Regions from separate parts of the Enterococcus sp. DIV1304_2 genome, predicted to be linked through region 4. Evidence: riboswitches for the same ligand, from Rfam matches in the RefSeq annotation. Region 4 holds a riboswitch; each other region holds the start of a gene.
The links. Region 4 has a riboswitch for magnesium ahead of IGJ14_RS00220 (LysR family transcriptional regulator). Riboswitches for the same ligand answer to the same signal wherever they lie in the genome.
Positions count from the first base shown of each region.

Region 1: another riboswitch for magnesium. It lies ahead of mgtE (magnesium transporter); the one in region 4 lies ahead of IGJ14_RS00220 (LysR family transcriptional regulator).
Region 2: another riboswitch for magnesium. It lies ahead of mgtA (magnesium-translocating P-type ATPase); the one in region 4 lies ahead of IGJ14_RS00220 (LysR family transcriptional regulator).
Region 3: another riboswitch for magnesium. It lies ahead of IGJ14_RS04995 (FtsW/RodA/SpoVE family cell cycle protein); the one in region 4 lies ahead of IGJ14_RS00220 (LysR family transcriptional regulator).

Region 1 is NZ_CP187851.1:899,252-907,178, reverse strand. It holds gene IGJ14_RS04305 (GtrA family protein) at 1-178, opposite strand, end outside; gene IGJ14_RS04300 (DUF1189 domain-containing protein) at 367-1,173, shown strand; gene IGJ14_RS04295 (phosphoglycerate dehydrogenase) at 1,229-2,176, opposite strand; gene IGJ14_RS04290 (HesB/YadR/YfhF family protein) at 2,397-2,699, opposite strand; gene IGJ14_RS04285 (potassium channel family protein) at 2,715-3,380, opposite strand; gene mgtE (magnesium transporter) at 3,568-4,959, opposite strand; M-box (ykoK) riboswitch at 5,104-5,279, opposite strand; gene IGJ14_RS04275 (response regulator transcription factor) at 5,401-6,033, opposite strand; gene liaS (two-component system sensor histidine kinase LiaS) at 6,030-7,103, opposite strand; gene liaF (cell wall-active antibiotics response protein LiaF) at 7,100-7,831, opposite strand.
Region 2 is NZ_CP187851.1:2,314,147-2,322,073, reverse strand. It holds gene IGJ14_RS10725 (hypothetical protein) at 1-497, shown strand, start outside; gene IGJ14_RS10720 (LTA synthase family protein) at 810-2,888, shown strand; gene IGJ14_RS10715 (helix-turn-helix domain-containing protein) at 3,370-4,236, shown strand; gene ndk (nucleoside-diphosphate kinase) at 4,417-4,851, opposite strand; M-box (ykoK) riboswitch at 4,995-5,167, shown strand; gene mgtA (magnesium-translocating P-type ATPase) at 5,511-7,927, shown strand, end outside.
Region 3 is NZ_CP187851.1:1,046,696-1,054,622, forward strand. It holds gene IGJ14_RS04990 (hydroxymethylglutaryl-CoA reductase, degradative) at 1-1,567, shown strand, start outside; M-box (ykoK) riboswitch at 1,962-2,129, shown strand; gene IGJ14_RS04995 (FtsW/RodA/SpoVE family cell cycle protein) at 2,214-3,359, shown strand; gene IGJ14_RS05000 (FtsW/RodA/SpoVE family cell cycle protein) at 3,349-4,488, shown strand; gene IGJ14_RS05005 (phosphatase PAP2/LCP family protein) at 4,509-6,110, shown strand; gene IGJ14_RS05010 (hypothetical protein) at 6,233-6,973, opposite strand; gene IGJ14_RS05015 (hypothetical protein) at 7,282-7,527, opposite strand; gene IGJ14_RS05020 (aldo/keto reductase) at 7,550-7,927, opposite strand, start outside.
Region 4 is NZ_CP187851.1:47,056-54,982, reverse strand. It holds gene deoC (deoxyribose-phosphate aldolase) at 1-344, opposite strand, end outside; gene IGJ14_RS00235 (pyrimidine-nucleoside phosphorylase) at 358-1,659, opposite strand; gene IGJ14_RS00230 (LacI family DNA-binding transcriptional regulator) at 1,801-2,817, opposite strand; gene IGJ14_RS00225 (class I SAM-dependent methyltransferase) at 3,094-3,699, opposite strand; M-box (ykoK) riboswitch at 4,025-4,192, shown strand; gene IGJ14_RS00220 (LysR family transcriptional regulator) at 4,642-4,770, shown strand; gene tnpB (IS200/IS605 family element RNA-guided endonuclease TnpB) at 4,907-6,055, opposite strand; gene tnpA (IS200/IS605 family transposase) at 6,072-6,476, opposite strand; gene IGJ14_RS00205 (LysR substrate-binding domain-containing protein) at 6,665-7,315, shown strand; gene coaA (type I pantothenate kinase) at 7,692-7,927, shown strand, end outside.

The sequences.
Region 1 (7,927 bases), 850 kb from region 4:
CAGAACAGATCCAAGAAATCGTATTCGACACTGGCATCGATAACTGGAAGATTTGTTGCGCGATTGCATAACTGACGAAGTTGACAACTGTTGCTAATCCACCAAAAAATAGATAGATGAAAACTTCCCAATATCCTTTACTTTCTAAATAGCTTTTAAATTGAACATAAACCTTCATTATTCTACCTACCTTATCTATCATTCTTTCCTATCATACTCTATCTGCTAATATTTTTCATCTCTAGAAAACAATGAACGATAAGAATATAACCTTATCTATCGTGAGAGAATGTTTTAGAACTCTTGTAATTCATAGCATACTCCGCTAGAATTGCTAGTGATGACAATTCTACAGAAGGAGTAATTATGACAACAAAACAATTAATCATTAGCTCATTTGCTCGATTCACCGAGCTTAAAAATGCTAAAAACGTATCATTTGGAAAATCATTAGTCTATCTTTTATGTTTAAGCATACTGATGGCACTACCTATTTCTTACCAAATTTTTCAAGTGCTAGACACGATCAAATCAGATGGTCAAAAAATTGCATCTGAAATTCCAGATTTTAAGATTCGTGATGGACAAATCGATTCGCCAACAAATGAAGGTTTTATTTATCAAACGGATTCGATCATCTTCACCTTTGACCCAGAAGGAAAACGTACCCCTGAAGATATCTCTTCAGATTTGATAGGGAACTTCCTAAGTGTCGGTCTTCTGAAGGATCAGTTGGTATTAGCTTTACCGAATACTGGCACGACTTCGGCATTATTGAACAATAACCAATTTGAATTTGAGTATACGAATAATGCCTTAAAAAATCTAACTGGTGAAAGCTTACGCAGTACATTAAGTGAAGCAACGATTCCTTTTTGGATCAAAGCCTTAGTATTTTTGATTTCAATTTATCCTAGCTTTTTAAATTTGATCATCACTTTACTTATGGCAAATTTTGCAGCTTATGTATACGCAAGATTACGTTTAGCTAAAGTAACTTTTCTCGATTGTTTAAAAACGATGATCTATGCGATATCTTTACCTACTGTTATTGCAACGATCCTGATGATTTTTGCCCCTACTTTCGATACGACAGCGTTTATTGCATTTGCCGGCATATTCATTTTCGCTCAAGCAGTCAAAGGCTGGCCAAAAATCCAATTACCAAAATAAAAGAATCTCTGGGAGAGGTAGTCACTACACACCTCTTCTAGAGATTCTTTTTCATTTAATAACCTTCATTCAAATCGATTTCATTTACTTCTAATTCTGTTTTGTCTACGTAGGATTTTAAGTTTGTCAGAAAAATATCCATAAACTTCGTTTGGAAATGTGGTGTCTGACCGGCAATATGAGAGGTGATCAACACATCTTCTCTTTCCCATAATGGACTATCTTTTGCTAATGGTTCTTCTTCAAACACATCTAAAGCCGCAAAAGCCAGTTGACCATCGTCTAACGCAGCTATTAAATCAGATGTTTTTACAGAAGGCCCACGTCCTACATTGATGAATAGCGCTTCTTTATCAAAAGCTTCAAATACTTTTGCGTCAAACAATCCTTTTGTCTGATCTGTCAAAGGTAAGATATTCACCACAATCGTTGCTTTCGGCAAGATTTCTTTTAATTTCTCTAATGGATAAGTCTCTTTGAAACCTTCCACTGGATGTCCAGATGTATTGATGCCGATACATTCTAAACCAAATGTAGCTGCCTGTTGTGCCAATTTTTTTCCAATATGTCCAGTTCCAATAATTAGTAATTTTTGATCTGCCAATGCCTGATAATGGATATCTGATCCTAGCCACTCTTTATTGAACTGTGCTCGTTGAGCTTGGAACAATCCACGAGAATAGCCTAAAATAATGCCCATGGTATGCTCACTGATCGATTCTACATGGATACCACTCGCATTGGAAAGTAAGATATTTTTGTCAGCGAATTCGTTTAATGGAAGATTATCTACTCCAGCAGAAATCGATTGGACCCATTTTAAGCTGTCAGAAGCGAATATATCTTCTTGATAATCACCATTCCAGCCGATACTGATCGCTATTTCAGAAAGTTCGTCGGATGCTACTTCCGTTTGAAATGAATACTCTGGTGCTATTTCTTTGATCTTTTCGATAAATTCTTCACGAAACGAACGTACTGAATAAATAATTTTTTTTGTCATCACACCCCATCCTCTCTACCTATCAGTCTAGCTTAAACTCTCAAAAGAATGAAGTAGGATGCACTTCATACCTTGAACGACTTTTTCCTTTAATGACCACTGTAAAAGTGAATCAGCGTTTGACTGTCTAAAAAAACAAGCCTAACAATCCGAAAGTAAGTAAAACTTACTTTCCGTTCGTCAGGCTTGTTTTCCTAAATATATAAGACTATCTCTCACCTTATACATCCGCTGTTTCTTGGAAATGATATGTTGGTTCATCTAATTGAGGATCATAATCTACAACCAGATCATAGCCTTTGAAGAACCAATCATCGGCTTCATCAATAAAGAATAATAGACCATCGATCTTTTCTTGTTTCATCGGACGTTCCGGAAACTCCACAGACATACCGATTGAAAATCCCTCATGTACTTCTGTTTTGCCATATACTTTCCCAAAAAAACGGATACCATAATTTTCAGGTAAATCTACCTCTGCTTGAAACCATTCTTTTGCTTTGTCCGTTATTGTTAATTCCATGTGATGAGCCCCTTTTTATTGATTCATTTTATCATCAAGTATATCTACATCTTCTGTTTCTCCGATAACAAGTAGATTATCATTTTCACGTACATATTCGTCTGCGGCTGGCGACACTACGACAGAACGATCGAAGCGCCGGATGGCTACCACAGTCAAATCAAATCGCTGTCTGAAATTTAGTTCTGCTAACGTTTTATTAAAGAACTTGGGATTAGACACCCGAATCTCAGCAAGCGAAAATTTGTCTGACAGCTCTAAATAATCCAAAATATTTTTTGAAACAAGATTATGTGCGATCCGTATCCCCATATCCCTCTCAGGATGAACAACGCGATCTGCACCGATCTTTTCAAGAACCCGAGCATGATACTCATTTTGTGCTTTAGCTAAAATATTCGGAACGCCCATTTCTTTGACCATCAGAGTCACTAAAATACTTGCTTGGATATCTTCTCCAATTGCTACGATCACATGATCAAAATTTCTGATCCCTAAAGATCGTAAAGTCATTTCATCTTGTGCATTCGCAACCACTGCATGTGTTGCGATATTCATATATTCATTCACGCGATCTTCACTGCTATCAATGGCTAAAACTTCTTGTCCAGCTTCGACTAATGTCCGACAGATACTACCGCCAAAACGTCCAAGTCCTACGATTGCAAAATTCTGTTTCACTTTTCTCCTCCTTTTTCCATTCCATTTCAAGTATAGCAAAGCCACTCTAAAAACAAAAGTAACCCTGCTTTTCTTTACGGAAAACCCTAATTTTAATGGAGGGTCAAGAGAAGGACTACTATGGTAGACCATAGAATATTCCTTGATGTTTATACTAAAAAGGTATGCCTATATATACTAATTATTCCTACAATAAGTAACCTAAGAATACGTTAACTGAAATAAAGTAAATAAATAACCCAGCAATATCTTTGATCGAGGTAATGATCGGTGCAGATCCAGCAGCTTGATCAATATTCAATTTCAATAAGATAAAAGGAATCAAAAAACCCAAGGCTGCAGCTAAGGTCATTGCAAAGACCAAGGAGATTCCCACAGCTACACCTAACAATGGAATCCCTTGCCATACAGAAGCGACTATTCCAGATACGATCCCTACAACAATCCCTAAGCTTAAACCGATCCCTGTTTCCTTCAAAAAGTGCTTAATAAATGTGTTTAGATCAATATGTCCTAAAGATAATCCGCGAACAAAAACCGTCGATGACTGCGTCCCTACATTCCCACCCATATCCATGATCAAAGGAATAAAAATAGCAACAGCGGCCACTGATTCTAACGTTTGTTCAAACTCATCGATCACTAGACCAGCTAACATCCCTGCGACCAATGTGATGGCTAAGAAAGGCAACCTGACTTTCCAGATTTGCCAAAGACTGCCGTTGATCAGTACTGTACTACGATCAGCTTCTACAGAGGCGACATCTGCTAAACCAGCGGCATTGAACATATCCTCGGTTGTTTCTTGCTCTAAGACATCGATAGCGTCATCCACTGTCACAATGCCGACTAGTCGTGTTTCTTTATCCACGACGGGAATAGCGATCAAATCTAACTCTTGTAACAATCGTGCGGTTTCTTCCTGGTCAGTGTCTGTGGTTACATAAGCAACATGCTTGATCATGATTTCTTCAATGCGTTGATCACTTTCTGCAATGACTAAATCCTTTAATGATAGGACCCCTTCAATTTTTTTCGCCATATCTGTCACATACAAAATATAGATTGTTTCCATTTCTTTGGCTAATTTTCTGATTTTATGCAGTGCTTCTTCAACAGTCATTTCTTTCTTTATTGAAATAAATTCAGTCGTCATGATCCGTCCAGCCGTCTCATGTTCATAGCCCATCAATCGATTCGTCGTTGCACGCTCTTCTTCGGAAAGCTCTGCCAATAATTTTTTAGTCACACTCGCTGGTAATTCGTAAAACAACCTTACCCGATCATCTGGAGCCATCTCATTTACAAATTCAATCACTCCCTCATCCGTAAAAGAGCGAAGCAAGTCTTGTTGGACAGCTGGTTCAAATGTTTCAAAGATTTCGAGAGCTTTGTTCTTTGATAATAATCGAAAGACAAGAACTTGCTTATCTGAAGGTAGCGTAACAAATAGTTGGAGCAATTCCACTTTCTCGATCGTTGCTAAATAGTTCTTCAATTCTTCAAGCTTTTTTTGCTCAAGATAGTTAAGAATCGTCAATTGTGTTTCTAGGTTATTTGTATCATTTAGTGTTCTCATCTCGCATTCTCCTTTGTTACATCGTTTTTTCGATATAAACTTGTTGGATGGATTCGTTTAGAAAAACAGGAAGTACATAAAAAAGACGGCCTCCAAAAGAAGCCGTCTCATAAGATCCCATCAAAATGGTACCAGTGTTTACCTGAACGAACTTCTCGTCTGAGCTTTAGCACTAAAAGACGTAATTCTGGAAATATGATCCAGATAGCTACGTTAAGCACGCCTTAAGCCGACGTTGCCTGTTATACCCTGTGGCGTCTCTCGACGTTTGAGGGCAGTAGCCTGTGTTCTTTTAGGAGCCTCACCTAACAAGTTTTTATAATTAAACCCTACAGGTAAAATTGGTTTTTGTCAATAAGAGGATGAGTATTTGATAAAAAAATCCGGAATATTGTTAATCGTATCCCAATATAGTTATGCAATCATCCATTTTGTTTATTTTTACTTTACCAATCCATGCTTGAATGCGTAAATGGCAGCTTGCGTACGATCTTCCACTTCTAGCTTCGCTAAAATATTAGAAACATGTGTTTTGACTGTTTTCAAAGTGATAAACAATTCGTCTGCGATTTCTTGATTGCTTTTTCCTTCAGAGATCAACATAAGAATCTCATTTTCGCGATTCGTCAAATCATCGTGTAAGATCGGCTCATTGCGTCGACTCATTTTTTCCATCATTTTCGAGGTTACTTCAGGTTCAAGCACACGTTCGCCTCTTTGAGTCGCACGAATCGCATCAGCGATTTCATGGGCTGTCGATGTTTTAAGTAAGTAGCCCGTTGCGCCAGCTTCAATAGCTGGATATACTTTCTCATCATCAATAAAACTCGTGACGATAATGATTTTTGCTTCTGGCCAATCTTTGAGGATTGCTTTTGTAGATTCGATCCCGTCCATTTCTTCCATGACTAAATCCATTAAAATCACGTCCGGACGAAGTGCCATGGCTTTCTCATAGCCTTGCCGCCCATCCTCAGCTTCTCCGATCACTTCGATATCTTCTTGGATCGATAAATAGGATGAAACCCCTAAACGTACCATTTCATGATCATCGACTAGTAGTACTTTTATCATTTTTCCGCCTCCTTTATTAAAGGAACTTTGATTTCCACACTTGTTCCTTGTCCTTTGAAACTAATGATTTTTACTGTTCCACCAATACCTGCTACACGTTCTCTGATATTGTTTAGTCCGTAGCTACCGGTTTTTGTTTCATTCATATTGAAGCCAGTACCGTCATCGATCACTCGTAATAAAAGATTATTATCGATTTTATGCAGATACACTTCTAATTCATTGGCTTTTGCATGGCGTAACGTGTTTGAAAGTAGTTCTTGAACGATCCGGAAGAGATGATCTTCAATCGAATCAGATAAAGTGATATCTTCAATATCCCATTTCAATGCAATTTGTATCTTGTTTTTTAATTCTTTTAATAATTGCTCGATTCCTTGTTTCAAACTTTTTTCTTCAAGATTGACTGGTCGTAAATGTAGTAGCAACGCACGCATTTCAGATTGTGAAGCATTGATGATATCCGCTACCATCCTTAGTTGTTTACGAAACATTTCAGGCGTATCACTTTTTTCTGCTTGTTCCGTCAGAGCAGACATCATCATCATCGCTGCAAATAATTGCTGGGAAACTGAATCATGGAGCTCACGTGCTAAACGATGTCTTTCTAATTCTAAGATTTCTTCTTTTGTTTGTCCATCCACATATTGAGGTCGACTCGTCAATATTTGAAGTTCACTTGAGACTTCAACCATTTTTTCTTTGATTTTGGTTATTTCTTTTTCAATTTCTTTCACGTATATATCGTCAGAAGCGCTTGGTAAGGAATCATTTAAAACTTTTGCTTCATAATTGCCGGAAGAAATTGCACGTAATTGTTCTTCGATTTTCCCATAACGTGCTTTTTGTAAAAGAGAGACAATCAAAAAAACAATCAGGCCCACACCTGACGAAATCGCTAGTAAGTGAAAGATCAAAGGCACATATAAAATTCTGGCACTTAATAAAGTACGCCAAAAATGAGTTTGGTTGCTTGCGTAAAAATAAGTAAAAAAAGAAAATAAAATGACGATAAATGAGGCGATCGAAGCATAGATAGCTAGCATCGGTCGAGAAAGTTTCTCTATCATGCTCGGATCACCTCAATATCTCCAATCAATGTATTCGTAATGATTTTTAAACGACGTGGATTTTCATCGTAATCATTGCTATAGATTTTGATTGACTCATTCTTCAATGAGAATTGTTCTTCTTCAAATTGTACATTCCCTACTAAGGTTGCGTGCTCAAGACTGATTGCAATCCCTAAAGGAACTAAGATCCGTGTTCTACCGATGCCTTTTCTGACGATAACGATATTATCATCTTTAGGTAACAAGGTGTTTCCTAAATCAATGATCGTATCTCCTGAAAGAAGCGCGATATTGATATCGTCCCATTCATACACATCATTACCAATTCGCTGGTTACCGAATAATTGTTGTTTCTTTCGTTCATTGTTGTGGGACTTCACTTGCTCTGTTTGAACCATAATGATTTGTTTTTTTCGCCAAAAAGCATTTTTGGTTAGATCGATCCCAGAAATCTCTACGCCTTTAAGACCAATGAACAAGACAGCAAAAACTGCCATTACCCATAGCGCTGGACTATTGATCAAACTGAAGAAAATAACTAATCCACCTAGTACAAATTGAAAATTTTGAAAGCCCGATCTCGGTGATTTTCGCAATGCAAGATAGATATTAAAAATACCAAATAAGACTAATAGTAATAATTCAACATTATTTACGATTTGCCAAACTGCAAAGATCAATAGTAATGCTTCTACTACTATAAAAAAGCGCCAAGAGCTATTCATCGCTATTCTCCTTCCCTTTTCATTCTCTTTTTTATCATACCTATTTTTGTTTCGAGATGCTATAGGACTTTAGATGTAACTATCGATTTCTACAGC
Region 2 (7,927 bases), 790 kb from region 4:
TACTTATGTTATCCGCAGTATTTTCTGGTAAAATGACCGCTGATCTTGCGCACAAAGAACCAGAAACAACCATTGCAAATAAAGCTTCAGTAGATGAATTCAAAAAAGAATTTTCAACCTATTGGTGGGCGGACTACGAAGTTGTAGCGAACTATGAAAAGGGAGAATTAGAGATTTATCTGCCAAAAGACAAGGAAAAAAATCAATTCATCAATGTCAATGATGTATTAAGTGCCATTTCAATCAGGCAAGTCCAACACGGAGACAAGCACTTGAGTGTGCTGCTTTTGACCGAAGATAAACAGAAAGTCGCACGGTTAAAAAATGGAAAGGTATCTTCTAGTTATTCTGAAAAAGTAGACCCAGACATGGTCAATCAACGCTTGACTGAATGGCGGAAGACGACAGAAGAAATCCAAGAAATAACTGAAACCACCACCTCTTCATCCGAAGAGACGTCCAATACGACTAATTCTAGTGTAGTAACTGGACCGTAACAGCAACAAGCGCATAAACAAGTGAAAAAAGTTCAAATTTTCTAACATAAAAATATTGAGATCTGCTAGTGGAAGAGTTGGGGCAAGAAATGTTCAGCTCTGATCAATAAGGTGGAATCTAGGCAAATTAAGATAATTCGCCTAGATTCCGCCTTATTTTCGAAGCAGTTACTTTCCGGAAAGCAGAAAAGCAACGATAGAACACCAGTTATTAATTTATAAAAAAGAGTAAAAAAACAGATTTTTTTAGCAAAAACTAAATGTTTAGGAGCAAAATAGACAGGAACAATAATTTAGAGAGAAGTGGTGACTTTGACACAACTAAAAAAAATTGGCCAACATCAAGTACTCATCGTTTTGATTGCTGGCTTTTTCTTTTGGATGAAAACGATTTTTGCCTACTATACTGATTTTTCTTTAGGCGTAGAAGGAAGCATCCAAACGTTTATTTTATGGATCAATCCAATAGCGACAACGCTATTGTTTTTCGGGATTTCTTTGTATTTTAAGAAAGTCAGAACAAGTTTGATCGTTTTATTTATCATCGATTTTTTAAACACGTTATTGCTATATTTGAATATTATTTTCTATCGTGAGTTCACAGATTTCATTACCGTTAAATCAGCACTAGGTTTCTCCAAGGTTTCCCAAGGATTGTCTGGTAGCTCTTTTTCCTTGATGAAGCCCCATGATATCCTTTATTGGGTCGATATCGCCATCTTTGCTTTTCTGCTGATTCGCGTATTTATAAAAAAAGTACCACTGAAAGCACCACCTGTACGTAAGCCAGTGGCGGTTGCGGTGACTTGTTTATCTGCTTTGATTTTCTCTGGAAATCTTGCAATGAGTGAAGCAAATCGCCCTCAATTATTGCAACGGACGTTTGACCGTTCCTATATTGTGAAGTATCTTGGTCTGGATGCGTACACGATCTATGATGGGATAAAAACAGGGATCACTAGCAGTGTCAGAGCGCATGCAAGCAGCAATGGCTTAGATGAAGTTCTCGATTACACCAAATCTCACTACGCTGCTCCTGATTCAGAGATGTTTGGACTTGCAAAAGGAAGAAATGTGATCGTATTGCATTTGGAAAGTTTTCAACAATTTTTGATCAATATGAAAGTAGATGGACAAGAAGTCACTCCTTTTTTAAATAGTCTCTTTACCGATCAGGGAACAATCAGTTTTGATAACTTTTTCCATGAAGTTGGACAAGGGAAAACCAGTGATGCGGAGAACATGTTGGAAACCGGGACGTTTGGGTTGCCTCAAGGTTCGTTGTTTACAGAATTAGGTTCAGATAATGTGTTCCAAGCTGCTCCAGCCATCTTGGATCAGACACAAGGCTATACCAGTGCGGTTTTTCATGGGAATGTCGGTAGTTTCTGGAATCGTGATCATGTATACAAAAATCTAGGATATGATAATTTCTTTGATCGCTCATATTTCGATGATTCAGATGAGATGCTTGGCTATGGTATTTTAGATAAAAATCTATTTCGAGAATCCGCAAACTATCTTGAACATTTGCAACAACCATTTTATGCGAAGTTTCTCTCTGTCACGAATCACACCCCTTATTATACAGATGATAAAAACTTTGATTTTCCTTCGTTAAATACAGGAAATAGTACCGTTGATAATTATGTGCGGACGGCCCATTATTTAGATCAGTCTCTCAAACAGTTCTTTACTTATTTGAAAGCTTCTGGGATTTATGACCATTCGATGTTCGTGATTTACGGGGATCATTTTGGTATCTCAAATACGGACAATAAAGACCTTGCTTCAGCACTAGGAAAAGATCCAGAAACATGGGGCGATTTTGATAATGCGCAGATGCAAAGAGTACCGCTGATGTTCCATATTCCAGGTTATACAAAAGGAACCGTCAAACATGAGTATGGTGGTGAAATCGATGTTTTACCAACTTTACTCCATTTATTAGGAATCGAGGACAAAAATTATATCCATTTTGGTACAGATTTACTTTCACCTCAACATGATCAAGTCGTGGCATTTAGAAATGGGAATTTTGTCGCGCCGGATTACACCGTACTAGGTGGAAAAATCTATGATACGAAAACAGGGGTATTACTCGAAGAAAACCAAGCAGCGGAACAAAAAGTCGCACAAGAACAAAATCAGGTGAAAACAGCTTTGAGTCTTTCTGATAAACTCAATCAAGAAAATCTCTTGCGATTCTATGTGCCAAATGGATTTACGACAATCGATCCTGCAAAGTATGACTATAAGAATCAAGTGCAACGGAACCAACAAATTGAAAAAGAAAAAGGTGCAGCTTCAACAAGTGTCTATTCTAAAAATCATGATCAAACAACAACCAATCTATACCCTGCAGAGGATGGATCGGCGGACAAACCATAGACATGGCTAGATGTCGGTGAAGGAGCAAGCTATCTGAAGGCTTCTTTCACAACCTGGATCAACGGTGTTCAATCAGCAACACTTCAGTAATAAGTCAAAAAAACCTAAAATGAAAAAGCCATTTTTGCTTTTTCTGCCTTATTATTCAGTGCTGAACGCTTCTTTCACAACCTTGATCAACGGTGTTCAAGTAGCTGACCTTCAACACTAAGCTGAAAAATCAAAAAATATGAGGAACTATTTTCTGCCTTTTCATCTTACTGTTCAGGTCAAAGCGCTTCTTTCACAACCTTACAAAACTTCTAAAAAGTTGTAATTTCACTTTTTAGAAGTTTTTTTATTGTTCTTCAAATATTTTTTTTATTTATGCGTACTTAATTAGTGAATGCAATAAATATTTCGATAGTTATTTCTCTTTTTCGGTTGTTGTTCTGACGAAGAGGATCTTATTGGAAAATGCACACACTAAAGGAGGCATATTATGCACGATGGAGAATTGATCAAAAAATTACGGGTAAGTCGCAAGTTGACACAGTCACAATTGGCAGAAGGGATCTGTTCAAAAACTTCGCTTGTGGGGATCGAGAATCGTACGATCAAAAAAATTTCTTTTTTAACACTGATGGCATTTCTTGATCGGTTGAATATCACACTTACTGAATACGAATCGCTACGAAATCAAGTGGAAGAACCACGGAAAACGAGAAAAACACGTAATCTTTTGAATAAAGTTCAGGAGGATGATTTTGATCCCTACAAAGAAATCGCCGACAATCGCAAGCAATTTAAGCGAACGGCTGATCTTTACTATCTCGTACTGAATATACATATGTATTGGAAATCAAGTGTGAAGCCAGATATCCAATTGGAATTTTTGGGATATGAGATACGAATGATCGAAGATTACTTTATGAAACTGAAAGAATTTGGTCGATATGAACTAGACTTATTAGCAGAGTTCCCCTTTATTTTCAGCGATTCCTTTATCGAAAACAATTATTTGAAAATTAAAAAAAGAATGCGTAAAGCAATGAAGTCAGGTTATGATCAGTGTTTGTTTCTTTTTTTAAAGAATTTAACTGTCTATTATATCGACAAAAAAAGATATAAAAAAGCACGAAGCATCAATGAAGATATGTATCGTTGTTTAGGTTTGAAATCAAAGACAGCTGTCATTTACGAGAGTTTGATGTCCGATTATTATCGTCGATTGATCGCCACCGCATTAGGGGAACCAATCAAAAAAGAGGAGTTTGAGTCATTATTTGCAGTGATCGAGTATACCTTAGGCAAAGAAGAGCGAGATGAATTAGAAGAAAAACTATTGTCTATCCAAGCACAACGCTAGAGATTTGCTGAAAGCGGCTATTTAGTGGGCATTTGACTTAATACAAAAGGAAAACCAGTCCCTCTAGTATTGAGTCAATCCTCTCACTAAACGTGTGGAGCATGACCTCTAACAGAAGGACTGGCATATCAATAAGATGATCAAAAATTGATGCACTCAAAAAGTCAGTGAGCAAAAAATTTATTTTTTCGCATCTTCTACTTTCTTTGTATCGAATGGCGGAAAGAAACGTGTGATCTCAGTATTGGCTGCATCTCGTGAATCCGAAGCGTGAATGATATTTTCTGTACCAGGTAAGGCAAAATCGCCTCTGATCGTCCCAGGAACGGCATCTGCTGCTTTTGTTGCACCGACCATTTTGCGTACGAGATCGATCACATCTTCACCTGTTAATACCAGATAGACGACTGGACCAGAAGTCATATAGTCGATCAAGTCATCGAAAAAGCTTCGATTAGATAGATGTTGATAGTGTTCTTTTGCTAGTTTTTCAGTCATCGTCGCGAATTTCATTTCAGCGATTGCGAATCCTTTTTCTTCAAAACGCTGGATGATTCGGCCAATTAAATGACGTCTTACCCCATCAGGTTTGATAATAACAAGTGTACGTTCCATATCCTTCACTCCGATCTGTTGTGATAGGTTCATTATACCTAGAGAAAGAAAACATGACAAACGAATCCCTTAGAGTTTCAACTTTTTTGAAAATGTGTTTGACATTCCAGCCAATAGTTGTTACATTAGGTGAGGAAAAACTGAATAAGATTTGTTAGGTGAGGCTCCTATACAAACATAGGCTACTGCCCAAAAATGTCGAGAGACGCCAATGGGTAGAACAGGAATTGTCGAGATAAGGCTTTTCATAAGGTAGCTAAAAGCTCTTTTGCTTTTTACGTTGTATAGTGCCAAAACTCAACGAGTAGATCATCCATGCTTTTTTTTGTGCACTTTTTTGACCTTTCGCTGAGTTTTGGCGAAAGGTTTTTTGTTTCTCACCAATCTGTTTTTTCAAATAAAAAGGTGTTAGAGGGTGATCAAGTTGGGAAGTTGAAGTATCCAGTAATAGGGCAAGAAAGTAATGTAAGTAAACGAAAGGAGATGAGAACAAATGGATGAAAGTCCGGTGTACAAGGAGACAAAGCGTTGGTATGTTGAGACTATTATCTATCTGTTCTCAGCGCCTTTAGAACACTCTGTCTCCGTTGATTAGATAAACGATCAAGCGCACAACAGATATCAGTGTGTGCTTGATAAGATCAAAGGAGGAACACGAGATGGAAAAAAAGAAAGAAACAAAAAAAGTCTACGCTGGTTTTGCTAGTAAAAATAAGCAACAGTTATTTGACTTATTTCAAACAACACAAAAAGGCTTGTCTTCAGAACAAGTAGAAAATTTAAGAGAAACTTATGGAAATAATAGTATTTCATATGGAAAGAAAACGCCGTTTATTGTAGAAGTGATCAAGGCGTTTATCACCCCTTTCACATTAGTATTGATTGCTTTAGGAATTATTTCTTTTATCACCGAGTATCTATTAGCTGCTCCAGCAGATAAAGATTTGTTTGGTGTAATCATCATTTTTGCCATGGTGTTAGTCAGTGGCACGATGACCTTGATCCAATCCGTACGTTCGAACCAAGCTGCTGAAAAGTTGAAATCATTGGTGAAAGTAACAGCTGCCGTAAAACGAGATGGTGAATACAAAGAAATTCCTATGGAGGAAATTGTTTGTGGCGATCAAGTTCGTTTGTCAGCGGGAGATATGATCCCAGCAGACATGCGGTTGCTTTCTGCCAAAGATTTATTTATCTCACAAGCGGCATTAACGGGTGAAAGCTATCCCGTTGAGAAACATGCGACTGTGTGCTCTGGAAGAACACAAAGCGAAACGAGTTATGAAAATATTGCATTCATGGGAAGCAATGTGATCAGTGGTAGTGCAGAAGGTATCATCATCTCTGTTGGGAACGACACGATGTTTGGACATGTGGCACAAAACTTATCACAAAAACCGATAAAAACAAGCTTTGAATTAGGCATCCAAAAAACATCCATGTTGTTGATCAAATTCATGGCATTGATGGCACCAACTGTGATCGTGATCAATGGATTTACAAAAGGAGACTGGTTAGAAGCATTCTTGTTTGGTTTATCAGTCGCTGTTGGGTTAACACCAGAAATGCTACCGATGATCGTTACGACAAATCTGGTCAAAGGTGCCAGTGCTATGGCGAAAAAAGGAACAGTCATCAAAAATCTAAATGCCATTCAAAATTTTGGTGCGATCGATGTCCTTTGTACAGATAAAACAGGTACATTGACTCAAGATAAAATTATTTTAGAATACCACATGGATTGTGAAGGAAATGAAAATGACCGAGTACTGCGCCACGCCTACTTGAATAGTTACTACCAAACTGGATTAAAGAATCTTTTAGATGTTGCCATTATCGATGAAGCAGTTGAGACGTTAGATACAGAGAAGATTCGTTATCAAAAAGTAGATGAAATACCCTTTGATTTTGAACGTAGAAGAATGAGTGTCGTGGTGGCTGACCCAGCTGGAAAAACGCAAATGATCACAAAGGGTGCGATCGAAGAAATGTTAAGTATCTCTTCATACATCGACCTTGGTGGTGAAGTCAAACCATTGACTGCTGAACAAAGAGAAACAGTTTTGGCGAAAGTGAAGGACTTGAATGAAGATGGGTTGCGTGTGATCGGTGTCGCGCAAAAAACGAATCCAAGTGTGGTTGGAGAATTTTCAGTGAAAGATGAGTCAGAAATGGTCTTGATTGGCTATCTTGCTTTCCTTGATCCACCAAAAGAAACAACCAAACAAGCATTGAAAGCTTTGAAAGATCATGGTGTTGCTGTAAAAGTATTGACTGGTGACAACGAGTTGGTCACACGTTCTGTTTGTCGACAAGTAGGCTTACAAATCAATGAATTGATCACTGGCGAGAAAATCGCTGAGATGTCTGATAAGGAATTAGGAAAAGTTGCTGAGGCACATGATGTCTTTGTCAAATTGAATCCGCAACAAAAAGCACGATTAACCACTGCCTTACGTAACAATGGTCACACAGTAGGTTTTTTAGGCGATGGTATTAACGACGCACCAGCAATGAAAGTCGCAGATATCGGTATTTCAGTAGATACAGCAGTAGATATTGCAAAAGAATCAGCGGATGTTATCTTGTTAGAAAAAGATTTGATGATTTTAGAAAAAGGATTATTGTCAGGTAGAGAGACTTTCGGCAATATTATGAAATACATCAAAGCGACAGCTAGTTCAAACTTTGGCAACATGTTTTCTGTCTTGGTAGCTAGTACATTCCTTCCATTTTTACCTATGCTACCGTTACAAATTTTATTCTTAAATTTGATTTATGATGTATCTTGTATCTCTTTGCCATGGGATAGAATGGATAAAGAATATTTGCATGAACCAAAAAAATGGGAAGCATCAAGTATTGGCAAATTTATGGTGTACTTCGGACCAACGAGTTCCGTTTTTGACATCACGACCTATCTATTGATGTACTTTGTAATTTGTCCAGCAGTGGTTGGTGGAAGTTACCATACATTGACTGGCTCACAACAAGTTCTATTTATCGCATTGTTCCATGCTGGTTGGTTTGTTGAATCTTTATGGACGCAAACCTTAGTGTTACATGCGTTACGGAC
Region 3 (7,927 bases), 1.0 Mb from region 4:
CTTGATGGAGAAAACAGAGCTTTCCTTGGACGACATCGATCTATTTGAAATTAACGAAGCGTTTGCTGCGTCATCGATCGTTGTGAATCGTGAATTGAATCTCCCATCAGAGAAAGTCAATATTTATGGTGGTGCGATTGCGTTAGGCCATCCGATTGGTGCTAGTGGCGCTCGTATCTTGACTACTTTAGGCTATGCGTTAAGAAGGCAGCACCAACGATACGGAGTAGCTTCATTATGTATTGGTGGCGGTCTTGGATTAGCTGTTCTTTTGGAAGCTAATTTGCAACAAACTGGTGATAACGAAAAAAAAAAGTTTTATGAACTAACGCCAGAACAACGTAGACAGCGATTAGTTCAAGAAAAAGTGATTTCTCAAGCAGAAGCAACAGGTTTTAAAGAATCTGTTTTAACAGAAGATATCGCCAACCATTTGATTGAAAATCAAATCAGCCAAGTAGAGATCCCATTAGGTGTCGCATTGAATTTTCAAGTGAACGGTCAAAAAAAATGGATTCCTATGGCAACGGAAGAACCTTCTGTAATTGCTGCAGCGAGCAATGGTGCAAAAATATGTGGCGATATCAGCGTTCAGATACCCCGACGATTGATGCGTGGGCAAATCGTCTTGACTGGTCGTTGTGATTATCGAAAAATCAAAGAAGTCATTGAAGCAAGAAAACCAGAATTGGTCACTTGTGCAAACGAAAGCTATCCTTCGATCGTCAAGCGTGGTGGAGGTGTCCGAGAAATTTCTACTCGAGAATTTATGGGGAGCGAGCATGCCTATCTTTCACTTGATTTTTTAGTGGATGTCAAAGATGCGATGGGGGCGAATATCATCAACTCGATTTTGGAAGGAGTTGCGGTTCGTATCAAAGAATGGTTCCCTGAAGAAGAAATCTTGTTCAGTATCTTAAGTAATCTGGCGACTGAATCTTTAGCGATCGCGACTTGTATGATTCCTTTTGAGCGATTGGCAAAGGACAAAGAAACGGGTCAGCTGATTGCTGAAAAGATTCGTCAAGCGAGTGAATACGCAAAGTTGGATCCTTATCGGGCAACGACCCACAACAAAGGAATCATGAATGGTATCGAAGCGGTCATCTTAGCCACAGGAAATGATACACGAGCAGCCGCAGCGGCTATTCATGCCTATGCTGCTCGAAATGGTAGTTACCAAGGGTTGACTGACTGGCAAATCAAGGAAGATCATTTGGTAGGGAAATTGACGGTTCCTTTAGCTGTCGCGACAGTAGGGGGGGCTTCCCGCGTCTTACCGAAAGCGAAAGCTTCTTTAGATATGTTAGCAATTGATTCTGCACAAGAATTGGCACAAGTGATTGCAGCTGTTGGTTTAGCACAAAACCTGGCGGCACTGCGTGCACTTGTTAGTGACGGTATCCAAAAAGGACATATGTCCTTACAAGCGAGAGCATTGGCAATCACAGTTGGTGCCAAAGGGGACGAAATCGAGAGAGTTGCCGCAAAGCTTAGGGAATCAGGAACGATCAACCAACAAAGCGCACTAGCTGCCTTAGAAGCTATCCAGGCGAGCAAAAACTAGGAATAATTTGCGAAATGGGCGTAGTAGCTGAGGGAAAATGACAAATAATTTTCATTATTATAACGTGCCTCTCAAAACACATAAAAAAATACCTATGCTAAGTATGAAGAATCTATAATCTGAAATTTATTTTTTTCATAAGAGACCATCACGTCTTTTTATGCTATTTTCATTTTTATGTGAGGTTGTATAATATTAAACAAAACGTAACAGACCTTGTCGATTAAAGGTTTTCTGTTACGTTTTTTTACATACTCTGATCTAAAAAATATAGAACATATATTATTAAATTTTAAAAATAATTTATATAACATTAAAAAAAGCTAAAGTTTTTTAAGCTTATTTGAGGTTCTCTTGTGAATAAATAATCTAACAGGTATACTTTTCCTCAAATAGAATAACTTGTTAGGCGAGACTCCTAAACAAACATAGGCTATTGCGCAGAAACGTCGAAAGACGCCAATGTGTAAAACAGGAATTGTCGGATTAAGGCTCTTCATAAGATAGCTAAGAGAAATCTTTACGTTGTTTAGTGTCAAAACTCACACGATGAGACTGAAAAGCCAATCGTTTTTTTCGTTTGGCTTTTTTTATTCAAGATGGGTAAGTGACGTATCTCCGCTGTAACACAAAGGAGAAATATAGGATGGGTGTAAAAGACATAAGAAAAATAGATTTGTATTTGCTCGTACCATATCTGTTGATCAGTGTAATAGGATTATTGATGATCTATAGTGCGAGTACGTTCCGTTTGATGTCATTCGATCAAAGTACAAATCAACTTTTAGTTCGACAAATGGTATTTGTAGCACTTAGTTGGGCAATGATTTTTTTCATTTACCGAGTGAAACCTGCATTTATACTCAATCATCGAATCGTAAAAATAATGATGGGGATCGGTATCGTGGGTCTGATCTTGACAAAGGTACCTGGGATTGGTGTCAATATCAGTGGGGCGCAACGATGGATCTCAATTGCAGGTTTTCAATTTCAACCTGCTGAAATTGTCAATGTCGGTATGATTTTTTATTTAGCTTATTATTTTAGAAAACCCAAGCAATCATTGAATGAATTAAAAAAACCCTTTTTTATCATCGCTTTATGTTCTCTGCTGATTTTATTCCAACCAAAAGTAGCTGGTGCGATCTTGTTGATCATCTTAGCTGCAATCATGATCACGACGGTTCAATTACCAGTTCGCTATATTTTATTGTTTTTTGCAGGACTGTTCAGTCTCTTTTTGCTCCTTGGCGGCATTATTTATTTACTAGGGCAAAATGACCTATTACCAAGTATTTTTGCTCATACTTATGATCGCTTGAGCATTGCTTTTAATCCTTTTTTAGATCCTTATGGAAAAGGATTTCAGATGAGTCAATCTTATTATGCCATGTACAACGGTGGGCTTTTTGGATTAGGATTGGGAAATAGTATTACCAAAAAGGGCTATTTACCAGTAGCCGAGACTGATTTTATTTTTTCGATTATTTTAGAAGAGTTAGGTCTGATCGTGGGCTTACTGATTCTAGCAATGTTATTTTCGATTATTTTGCGCTTATTTGTCTTGAGTGCGAATGAACCAAATCAGCAGATCGGGTTGATTTATTTGGGAACAGGGATGCTGTTATTGCTACAGACAAGTATCAATATTGCAAGTATCAGTGGCATGATCCCAATGACAGGTATTCCGCTTCCTTTTATTAGTTATGGAGGATCAAGCTATTTGATTTTATCCATGCTTTTGGGCGTTTGCCTGAAACTGTCCTCACGAGGTAAGCAAAATGAAATTTAAAATAAATGAATTCAACTATGCATTATTTTTACCAATCTTTCTTTTATATTTATTAAGTGTCGGTGTGCAATATGGGGCAGCTGTTTATGACCAAGTTCCAGTCCGAGGAGTCGTGCTTCGACAAATCGTGTTTTGTTTGATGTCGGTCGGGCTGTTGTTTCTAACACAACGAGTGAAAACAGTCGTATTGTTAAGATATTCTCCTTATCTTTATGGCTTTTCACTTTTTGTGATGGGCCTGTTGTATCAGTTTTATGATCCGGTGATGTTTCAACTCACAGGCACCAAACGTTGGCTTAGGATTGGCAGCTTTTCATTTCAACCTTCTGAATTAGTGAAACTCACCTTTATCTTAGTGGTTGTTTATTTGACCTTGATCTATGAGCAAAAGGTGAAACAACGAACCGTTAAAACTGATTTATTTTATGTAGGAAAGATATTACTGGTTAGTTTACCGACCTTTTTATTGATGTACATGCAAAAAGATTTTGGAACAAGTTTGGTTTTTGTCATATGCTTGGGGGCATTATTCATGATCGCTGGGGTACATTGGAAGATCATGACGGCAATAACCTCGATTCTAGTTATTCTCGGGGCCATTTTGATTGCTTTAGTTTTTACTGAATACGGACACCAGATTTTATATCGTCTGAATTTTAAGACTTATCAGTTAGATCGAGTACGCGCATGGGTTGATCCATTTGCATATAGCCAATCGATTGGTTATCAACAATCACAAAGTTTACTTTCTATCGGGGCAGGTGGGTTTAGTGGCAGGGCCGAAGCAATCAATCCTATCTATGTGCCCGTTCGTGAATCAGATATGGTCTTTACAGTGATTGCTGAAACATTTGGCTTTTTAGGAAGTGTTTCTGTGCTCTTTTTATATTTTTATCTTTTTTACCAAATCATTTATAGTGCAATCGAAACAAATAATAAAGGAAATGTGTATTTTGCGATTGTCTTCGTATTTGGTTTGTTATTCCAAGTGTTTGAAAATATTGGAGCTGCGATCGGTCTACTCCCATTAACAGGGATTCCTTTACCATTTTTAAGTCAAGGAGGAACTTCCCTCTTGGTTATTGGCTGTGGTTTAGGCATTATTTTAGGATTTAAAAAGTATGAATGAGAAGTAGAAGGGAAGTTATTATGAAACAGATGCCAAAAGGAACATTGGTGGTAGCATTCGTATCATTCGTCTTATTGACGACTTTGACCACACTAGTTATGACAGAAAACACCTTATTCAACCAACTCGATTTAGCCATTTATCAACAGGAGCGATTAATCGAATTCCCAGTATTAACAACATTTTTTAGTTATTTTGCAAAACTAGCAACGATTATTCCTACTTTATTTTTCACAGGGTTGCTGGCAATTTTTAGTTGGCGGAAACAATACCATAAATTAGCCATTTGGCAAGTCTTAATGGTTTTGACAGTTAGTTTGATTGGCTACGTGATGAAACAAGCTATCCAGCGGACACGACCTGATGTGGAGCAATTGATTCCTAGATCTTCTTACTCTTTTCCAAGTGGTCATTCGATTTTGTCTATGACGCTATTCTTAGTATTTTTGATCACCATGTACATTATTTATCGTGAGAAAAGGGTAAATAAACTAGTATGGGTGGGGGCTCTTTATCCATTATTGATTGCTAGTTCTAGAATTTATTTGAGAGTACATTATCCTAGCGATATCTTAGCAGGTTTTTTACTGAGTTTTTCAGTTGTTTTCTTATGTTATAGTCTGTTTTTCTCTTTTATCACTGAAAAAACAGTAAGAAAAAAGCACCAACAAAAACGAATATTCACTAGAAAACAAAAAGTTTTATTGTCTATTATGGCATTTCTTTTCCTATTAGTAGGTTCTGCAGTTGCATATGGTGTTCGCTTTTACTACGATGCCAGACAGACCGTGACTTCGATGCAACAACCGCTACAAAGAGAAACCGTTCAGCGGGAAAAGGATACGCCAGTCAGCATTTTAGTTTTAGGTATCGCCAATAATTCAATTAGAAAAACGGACTATCGTGCAAATACGATCATGTTGGTGACATTGAATAATCAAAAGAAAACAACGACGATCACTAGTATTCCTCGAGATTCTTTCGTAGAAATTGCCAATATGGATGGACTGGTTGATAAAATCAACCATGCTCATTCTTACGGTGGTATCGACATGATGGTGGATACGGTTGAACAATATCTTGATATACCGATTCATCACTATGTATCGTTGAATATGGATGGATTAGAAGCGTTGATCGATGCTGTGGGAGGAATCACTGTAAATAATGCGTTTGAGTTTACAGCAGAAGACATCCATTATCCAGAAGGTACACTAGAATTAAATGGTTGGGAAGGATTACAGTATGCGCGCATGCGAGCAGAAGATCCTGAGGATGACTATGGGCGACAGAAAAGGCAAAGGGAAGTCGTCAATATTTTAGTCAATGAGTTCTTATCTGTGAAAAGTTTATTCAATTATCGCCAGCTTTTAGAGGTAGTCGGTGAAAATGGGACAACGGATATGTCCTTAGATGAAATGCTCGGAATGATGAATGAATACCATTCGGCATTATCCAATATCACGAACCATCAGTTGAAAGGTGAACAATATATTGGTGATGGCATCTTGGGAGAAGCAGGGATCTACTACGAGAAGATACCCGATGAGGAACGGATGAGAGTGATGCAGTTGGTGCAAGAGCAATTAGAAACAACAGGGAAGAACGCAGCGCAACAATAGGAACAATTGATATTCTCTTTTTTACATTTATAAATGATAAAAAAAGCAGTTGAAATGAACGATGATCGTCATTTCAGCTGCTTTTTTAGGTAAAAATCATCACGCAATCTATTTGCTTGCGTTTATCTTTCGTTGATCGGTGTAGCGGCAAATTGTTCGATCAATGGCACGAATGTCAATTTCACTTTGTATTTACGTTCTAAAGCTTTTTCGATCGTAAATTCATTGACAGCAGACATAGAGATCTCTGCTAATTTTCGTGTGTCGTCTTTGACTGTTTCATTGATCACTACAGCATCTGCTGTTTTTTCAGCAGTGAACTTCGGATATTCTGCTACTAGTTTTGCAAAATCATCGAAAGTCAAAGAATCTGTCACTACTTTTTCATCACTTGTTTTCTTGTCAGTTGTTGCTTCTTTATTGACTGATTGAGAAGTTGTCTCAACTTTTTCAACTTCTTTTGTTGGTGTTTCTTTTACAGACGCGTCATTAGTGACTGGTGTCGCTACAGGTTGAGCCGTTGGTTGATCTTTTTTCATGCGTTGATCATTCCAGTAAGAAACAATCTCAATCAATAGGTTGTCACGGAAACGTTCAAAAATCGTTGCTTCACCAGAACGAATACGTTTCAAGACAGCAGTAAAGTTATCGTCGATTGGTACATTGATGCGTGTATCTTCATTTGCTTGTCCTGCTAAGCCAATGATTAAGACTTGACGGTTTTTAGGATCAAGCATGACTTGCAATGGCAGCCCATAACGGCGTAAACTTTCTTCTTCCAATGAACGGAATAATTGCGTGCGAATTCCATCTAAAGAAGGACGGAATTGTTTTAATAATTTTTGTTTTTGTTTTTTCTTCATAAATACTCTCCTTCATTCATACCCTTTCGATTATAAGAAAAAAACGAGCAAATGAAAAGGTTTATCAAGAAAAAACTTTTATTACTTCGATGGAAAAACAAAATTGAGTGGGATTATCGACCTCTCACATATGCTAAAACTGAATAAACGGTGGAAACAGCAGTAAACTTCTCGGAAATAAGGCGACATCCACAGAAATTTGATGAACAATTTCGTAGATATCGCCTTATTTCCCGAGGTTAAATACTTCTGTTCCAATCTCTCAAAAAGGGGAGCAAAAGTCCACAGACTAATGCTCCCTCATCTAGTTATTTTTTTGGCAATAAGGCAAAGGTGACTAGTTCTGGTGAATAGATGACCTCATGTCCTTGCCATTGCATCGTCATCAATGAATGATCCAAGCGTTTTTTTATTTCCGCAAGTTTTTCATCCCTTGACCAGTTTCGAGCAGGAAAATGCTGGATTTTTTCTGGACGGATCAAAAAGATGAAATCTGGATCAAATGTCTGAGTCACTTTTTCAGATAAACGATCTAAGCGGTCCACGGGGTTCATAGAATATCACTATCCTTTACCTTTAAAATTGTGTAGTATCTGGATCTTTTGCTTTGCCGACGACACCATCTAATTGGTCGATCGTCTTCATTTCTTCTTCTGATAGCTCAAAATCAAATAATTCAGTGTTCTCCTTGATTCTGCTTGGTGTGACAGATTTTGGTAATGGTAAGAAACCATGTTGTAATGACCAACGTAGCGCTACTTGGGCAACGCTCTTATTGTGTGTGTTGGCAATCTCTTGCATTTCTGTGACATCGAAGATTTTACCAGTGCCAAGAGGGCTATATGCTTCAAGGACCATATCATGTTTTTTCGCGTACTCAACAACAGGTGGTTGCAATTCGCCAGGAGCAAGAAATACTTGATTGACCATTGGCATGATTTTTGCTGTTTTTGC
Region 4 (7,927 bases):
GCTTCGACTACCGCTTCGATATCTTTTTTCACGACATCGTCTTGTTCAGATTTCAAGGCACCGATATTGATGACCATATCCACTTCATCTGCGCCATTTTCGATCGCATTCGCTGTTTCAAATGCCTTTGTTTCGGCTGTGTTTGCTCCTAATGGGAAACCAATGACGGTACAAACAGCGACTGGCTCACCTTGTAGTTCCTCTTTCGCCAAGGCAACCCATGTTGGATTGATACAGACTGAATAGAAATGATGTTTTTTTGCTTCCCCAATAATGCGCATCACATCTGCTTTTGTTGCATCTGCTTTTAGAATTGTGTGGTCGATCATTCGATTTAATTCCATGTCTCTTCTCCTTCTACTCTGTAATGATGTCATGAATCAGGATAGGCTTCTCCGCCATATCACCGATTTCAATATTTTTATATAACAAGTCGATCACTGGCGAAATGTCTTCTTCATTACTATAGATCCTCAATAGCGATTCGCCAGCTTCTACTTTATCACCGATTTTCTTATTCAATCGTAAACCAACAGCATGATCGATCGAATCTTCTTTCGTTTTACGTCCTGCACCAAGCATCATTGCTGCGATCCCTAATTCGTTCGCAACGATTTTTGTCACGACACCTGTTGTCTTCGCTGGCAGTTCATAAATATAACGAGCAGTTAACAACCGCGCAGGTTCATCGACAACTGTTGGGTCGCCCCCTTGGTTCTGGATCATTTCTTTGAATTTAGCTAAAGCTTTCCCTGATTCAAGGGCTTCTTTTAGCATTTCGCGCGCTTCTTCGATCGATGCCGCTTTTTCGGCTAAAACGACCATTTGACTACCTAAAGCATAGCACATTTCAACTAAATCTTCCGGTCCGTTCCCTTGAAGTGTTTCAATGGCTTCAACGACTTCTAAGCTGTTGCCGATTGCTTCACCCAACGGTTCAGACATATCAGAGATCACTGCTACTGTTTGGCGACCGGCTAATTTGCCGATCCGTGTCATGGTCTTCGCCAAGCGTCTCGCGTCATCGATATTTTTCATGAAGGCACCGTCACCCGTCGTCACATCTAGCACGATCGCATCCGCTCCTGCGGCGATTTTCTTACTCATGATCGAACTAGCAATCAATGGGATCGAGTTGACCGTTGCCGTCACATCACGCAAGGCATACAATTTTTTATCTGCTGGAGCGAGATTGCCCGATTGGCCGATCACCGCTACTTTACTTTCGTTCACGGTGCGGATGAATTCTTCATCTGATAGTTCGATCCGAAATCCAGGAATAGCTTCTAACTTATCTAATGTGCCACCTGTGTAGCCAAGACCACGCCCTGACATTTTTGCCACAGTTGCACCTACACTTGCTACTAAAGGTGCTAAAATCAAGGTAGTTGTATCCCCCACGCCTCCGGTAGAATGCTTGTCGACTTTGATCCCATCTAAGGAACTTAAATCGATCACATCGCCAGAATGAGCGATTGCCAACGTTAGATCAGTGATTTCTTCATCGGTCATATCCTGATAGAAAATAGCCATCAATAATGCGCTGATTTGGTAATCAGGAATGTTATCATTTGTGTAGTTCGTGACAATGTACGAAATCTCTTCCTTTGATAATTGGTGTCCATCTCTCTTTTTTTCGATCAAATCGACCATCCGCATGCCGTAATCCTCCTCGTTCTTCATTCGGTATTATACAGGAATTTCGAAAAAGGTAAACCACTTTAGTAAACCGGTTTACTATTTTCTCGCAATGTATCTTACCAACTTTGTAAACACTTACATAAGCAATATAACGCCCTACTAGACCTTTGTCAATGTTTTTACGCTCTCACGAATAATTAATTTTGTTTCAAAGACTTTGTTCGGAACTTTTCTTTGTGGAAATTCAATCGTGTCAATCAAAAAGCGAGCTGCATAAAAACCAATATCGAAACTCGGTTGCTTGACCGTTGTCAACTTAGGGATCATATACTCAGACAATTTTAATCCATCAAAGCCGATGACCGAAATATCCTCTGGAATACGCTTGCCCATTTCATCGATTGCTTGGTAACAACCAATCGCCATGGCATCATTGCCACAAAATACCGCCGTTACATCTTTATGACGTAACAAGCGCTTACTTGCTTCGTACCCTCCTTGGACAGTCAAGTCTCCTTCTTCTACAAACTTACCGTTGAACGCCAGTCCATGATCTTTTAGTGCATGACGATAACCATTGAATCGCTCTTCTAACTGATAATAGCCAGTTGTCTCTTTTAACATACCAATTTTCGTGTGACCGTTTTTGATCAATAACGAGACAGCTTGATAAGCGCCTTCATATTCCTTCACGATCAAGCGACCGTTATCTCGACGATTCAACCCACGATCGATCAGGATGATCGGCATGTTGTTATAAAAACTACTATCAAGGGCATACTCTTGAGGCAACACATTCGGCGTCGCTAACAATAAACCATCTACGGATCGATGAGAAAGCTCCCTTAAATACTTCAGTTCATTGTCTTGACTATGTCTGGAGTTACAAAGAATGATGACATATCCTAAGGGGTTTAAATAACTTTCGACCCCTTCGATCACTTTGGAAAAGAAGAAATCCGTCACATCTGGCACGATCATGCCAATCGTTTTTGAGTGACGATTGATCACATTGGAAGCAAAATAATCTGGCTTGTAATGATGTTCATTTACGATCGACAACACTTTTTTTCGTGTCTTTTCACTAAAACGGCTGCCTTTATTATTTAAAATCTGTGACACAGTCGTCACTGAAACACCTGCCATCTCAGCAATATCTCGAATTGTCAGTTTCACTTTTGTTCCCCCTTTATATATGTAAATTCCCTAACAGTGTACCAAATGGTTTTCGAAATGGATAGAGGGAAAAAAGGCTTGGTCAAAAGTAAATCAATCCCATATAGATATTTGCTAAGCAAATTTCATAAACGATGTCTTATTTTTTCGAAGCTAGCTCTCACTTCCCCTAACCCACTCTATTTACCCATCTTACTTGTATGAACAAACAACGAAGCAGTCGAAGAAATTCTTACTCATTCCTTCGACTGCTCCGTTATTTTCATTCGATTATGTTCAATCTTCTTTTACACTTCGGATAATATAATAGCCTTTATCTTTGATCACGATTTCTGCGTTACCAAATGTTTCTTGCATTTTCTTTTGTGCGCTAGGTGCACCTTGTTTTTTCTGAATGACGATCGTTAAGGTGCCACCTGTACATAGGCGGGGATATGCGCCAGTCAAGATTTCATGTACAACTTTTTTGCCTGCACGAATCGGTGGATTGCTGACAATTGCAGCATAGTCTGTTTCTGTCACCTCTTCATAAATATTTGACTGATGAATCGCTACATTTTTGATTTGATTGCGCTTCGCATTTCCTTGTGCCAAGTCCACCGCTCTAGCATTGATGTCTACCATTTCAACAAAGCGCTCACTCGCATAGGCAAGAGAAAGCCCGATTGGACCATAGCCACAGCCAACATCCAAAATTTTGCCATCTGGTAGCTGTGCCCATTCAAAGGCATCGATCAATACACGTGAGCCATAATCAACTGTTTCACGTGAAAACACACCCGAGTCTGTCACAAACTGAAAGGTTTTCCCTCTTAGCTCAAATGACCATTCGTCAAACTCATGAGCAGTCTCTGGGTGTTCGGAATAATAATGATTCGTCATAGTTTCCATCCTTCTTATCTGTTAGTTGTTCATAGTCTAACGTGTTCCATGAGAAGGTGCAAGCGAAACTGTGTTTCTTCTGTTTTCTTTTATAAATATAACCATTTAATCGCGATACGGAAGAAAAAAATTTTCTTAGCTGCTCACTCTTCTCCTTTTTCGGTATTTGCGTAATCTGTTTCGTGAAAGTAGAGAAAATATCAATAGAAGTCCCATAAACCTTACTATTAGCGTTTTTAAGAAGACAAATATCTCCATGATATCTCTATTCATGAAACGCGCATGATTGACTATTACTTCCACTGCCCTTTATGATATGGATGAAAAATAATCATATTAGGTGAGGTTACTCTGAAGAACACAGGTTATCGCTCGGAAATGTCGAGAGACAGTAACGTGTAAAGCAGGAATTGTCGGATTAAGGCTTTTCCAAGATAACTAGAACTTGTTTCTTACGTCTCAGAAAGCCAAAGCTCAATTAACGTGATTACAATTGCGCCTTACAATTGCAAATTACACTTACCAATGTTTATTTGAGTACACCGCCCTTTATGTATTAAAGAGGCTTTTTTATGTTGTCAGCAAACCTCACGCCACCAAAAAACAGTAGTAAACCGCTTTAAGTAAGTGTGTCTTATTCCTCATTCTTTTGCTTTCTTAGGTGTATTGATTTCCTTTCCTAGTTGAGATTCGCTTCATCCATTGCAACCTATCAATCACTAGCCTTCGATCAAGAATCTATAAATCATTGACTCGCATAAAAATCAACTAGCGACTGATAAAACTGTCATGCTTCATTTCCTATTAAAAGTAATAGTGATTCGTTTCACATTCATTAAGGATTGTTTAATCTCTATGTGTGCTTCACGATAACTATTGTTTTTTTAAGAGGCCCATGAGACATTTAAAAGGAGAATAAAATGATAAAGGAGGCATAGCTGTATGTCGATCGAAAAATTAGAATATTTCTATATGATTGCCCGTTTCAACAGCCTCTCGCAAGCTTCAAAAGAGCTACATGTTAGTATTTCTTCGTTAAGTAGTTCTGTGAACTACTCACCACTTAGCTAAACCTACCGGTTTTTAACGCTTGAAGTGGGAGCTTCTTGGGAATAGAGCATACTTGCAAGCGTATTTCTTTACTCACAGCGGTTTCTCTTATTTACCAAGCTATCCCCGTAGTTCCTACGGTTTTTGATGATTGGATCTAAGCTAATCCCATAGAATGTAGTCTTAGACCTTCGGTCAGAATATTGATACTAGCATTGATATCTCGGTCATGATGAACATGACAAACAGGACAAGTCCATTCTCGAATTTCTAGAGATTTCTTGCCGTCTTTGTGTCCACAATTCGAACAGATTTGACTAGATGGGAACCACTTATCCACTTCGATAATATTTCGACCGTACCAGTCAGCTTTGTATTGTAACCTAGTCACAAAACTAGACCATGAAACATCCGAAATACTTTTTGCTAGTTTATGATTACGCAACATACCTTTTGTATTTAAGTCTTCTATACAGATCATATCGTGGTTTTTGATAATCTCTGTGCTCAACTTGTTTAGAAAGTCATTGCGTTGATTCATTACTTTTTCATGTAGTCGTGCTATTTTACGTTTTTGTTTTTGATAATTTCTAGCTTCAAACAGATTGATACCTTTTTGTTTAGCTAATAATGCACGTCTTGACAACTTACGTTGTTCACATTTTAGTTTTTTTGACATTTTTGACGTGAATTTATTGTTATCAATCTTTTGACCATTAGAAAGGATTGCAAAATCAGTTATACCAAGGTCAATTCCAATAGCGGAATTAGTTTTAGGAAGCTCAGCTATTTCTTCTTTACACAATAAAGAAATATAATATTTACCGCTAGAATGACGTGATATTGTAGCGGATTTGATCAGACCTTTAGGTTGTCTATGGAGCGTAATTTTAACTAACGACTTCAACTTAGGAAGTTTGACAAATTGATTATCAATCAAAGTGATTGTTCCATTTTGATTGTTAGTCGTATAGCTTTGAACTGGATTTTTCTTGCTTTTGAAACGAGGAAATCCGGCGGACTTATCACGAAAGAAGTTCTTATACGCCTTATCTAGGTTGAGTTGTGCATTTGCTAAAGCAAGACTATCCACTTCTTTCAAGAACGGAAAATCTTGCTTATATTTTGCAGGCGTTGGAAAACTCATTTTTTTAGAGGAATTTTTCCTAGTTTCTTTATAAGCTTTCATTCGGTCATCAAGCATTAGATTGTAGACCTTACGGACACAGCCAAAAGACTTAGCAAAGAAGGTTTCTTGTTCTTCTGTTGGATAGATTCTAAATTTATATGCTTTTAGTCGCTCCATAAAGCTCGCCTGCTTTCTATTTATGATTGTTTCCTTGATTTTGAATATATTTCTTAATCACATCAATTGGTGCTCCACCAGTTGTCAAAAGACAAAAACTTTTTGACCAGAACATTTCTTTCCAAAGAAATTGTTTGATTCTTGGATAATTGCGCTTTATCAAACGTGAACTAGCACTTTTATAGGCATTGATAAATTTTGTCAATTCTGTTTTTGGTTGAGCTTTGAACATAATATGAACGTGATCTTTATCATGATTCCACTCAACTAAAGTGATGTGATACGATTCTGAGATTCTTTCAAAAGTCGCTTTAGCGTAGTTAGATATTTCATTATCAATTACTTGTCTACGATATTTCGTTACTAAAACAAGGTGATAATAAAGAAGAAATACTGAATGGTTATTTGTGTCTAATTCCATGTTATATCAACTCATTTCTTGTATAGACTGATTTTAACATGAGACAAAATAAAAAAGCAATACGCCTTAGTTGTCGGTCTTCGAGTTACCAACGGTAACCCTCATACCGAACGGCATTCATCACCCACCTATAGAGGATGGGCGACTTCTGCCTAATTCTGTTAAATGAATCAGTAGACTATCCTGCTTTGCGTGTCGGTACAAGCGATGCTTCGTTTATCTTTGAAGCAAACAAATATCCAATCCGGCATCAAAACTTTACGATCGACTACCGTTATATTCCTTCATTGGATCTGCTAAATAAACTAAGTCAGAAAGAAATCGACTTTGCCATTACTTCTGCTACCCTAGATCACCCCAAATTTATTCAAACAAGGTTAGCCACTTTGGAACTTAAAGTAGCAATCAGTAACTATTTTGTAAAACCAGATGGGATATTATCCGCGGAAGTACTAGAAGAGTTACCTTTTATCTTTTTACTCGACCATGTAGAACATCAAGTGATTACGAAAAAAGTAGTCAAACAGCTGACCAATGAACCAAAATATGTCGTCTGTCCAGATAGTTTAGGAGCAGCGAAAATGATTACAGAAGGAAAAGGAATGCTATTAGCCAATACCTTTGTGCAAGAACTTTTAGCTATTGAACCTGTTTGTTTTGTCTCTCTACCAACATTTCCAACCATTCATTTTTATCTTTATAAAAACAGTGAATCAGAAAATTTTTACTTCTATCCAGAGGTTGAAAAAGAAATCCAAGCGATTTTTAATCAAACATGTCACACTACACAAATGATGGGATCTGCTGATACTGGCACCTATTACTTGCCAAAACGATGAATACTGAAATCAAAATAAAACAAGTATTTCAATGTCGTAAATGAACACCGATAAGAGATCCCAGAGAGATTTATCTTCGAAAAGTAAGGCGGCATCCACTGAATTTGTTCTTCAAATTTTGGTGGGTGTCTATTTACTTCCCAAAATGTTACTTCTATTCCTGCCATTTCAGTTAACTTTGAGTTAAACTGTTACTTTTTTCTTACTCAATCCTCTATTCTCCTCGCCTCTTTTCAGTTATCAAAAAAGAAAGAACGCCTATTCTTCCATCCTCTGATATGAGAAAAAACCAATTAGTTTCTCGCCTAAGTGGTAGGGTTTGACACGCATTTATGTTAAAATAGGTCCATTGATGGGAGAATCCAGGAGGCTATGTATGAATGATCCAATGAATTATTACCGTGTGGCAAGAGAAGAGTGGCGCGAATTTTACCGAAATGGTCAAGCTCCATTGACACAAGATGAACTAGATAGTATAAAAAGTTTGAATGACCGTATTTCCATGCAAGATGTTCGCGACATTTATGTACCACTTGCGCACTTGATTTTTCTGCATATGAAAGAGTTTGAATCCCTCTCTCTGAGCAAAGGGTTATTCCTTCATAAATATAC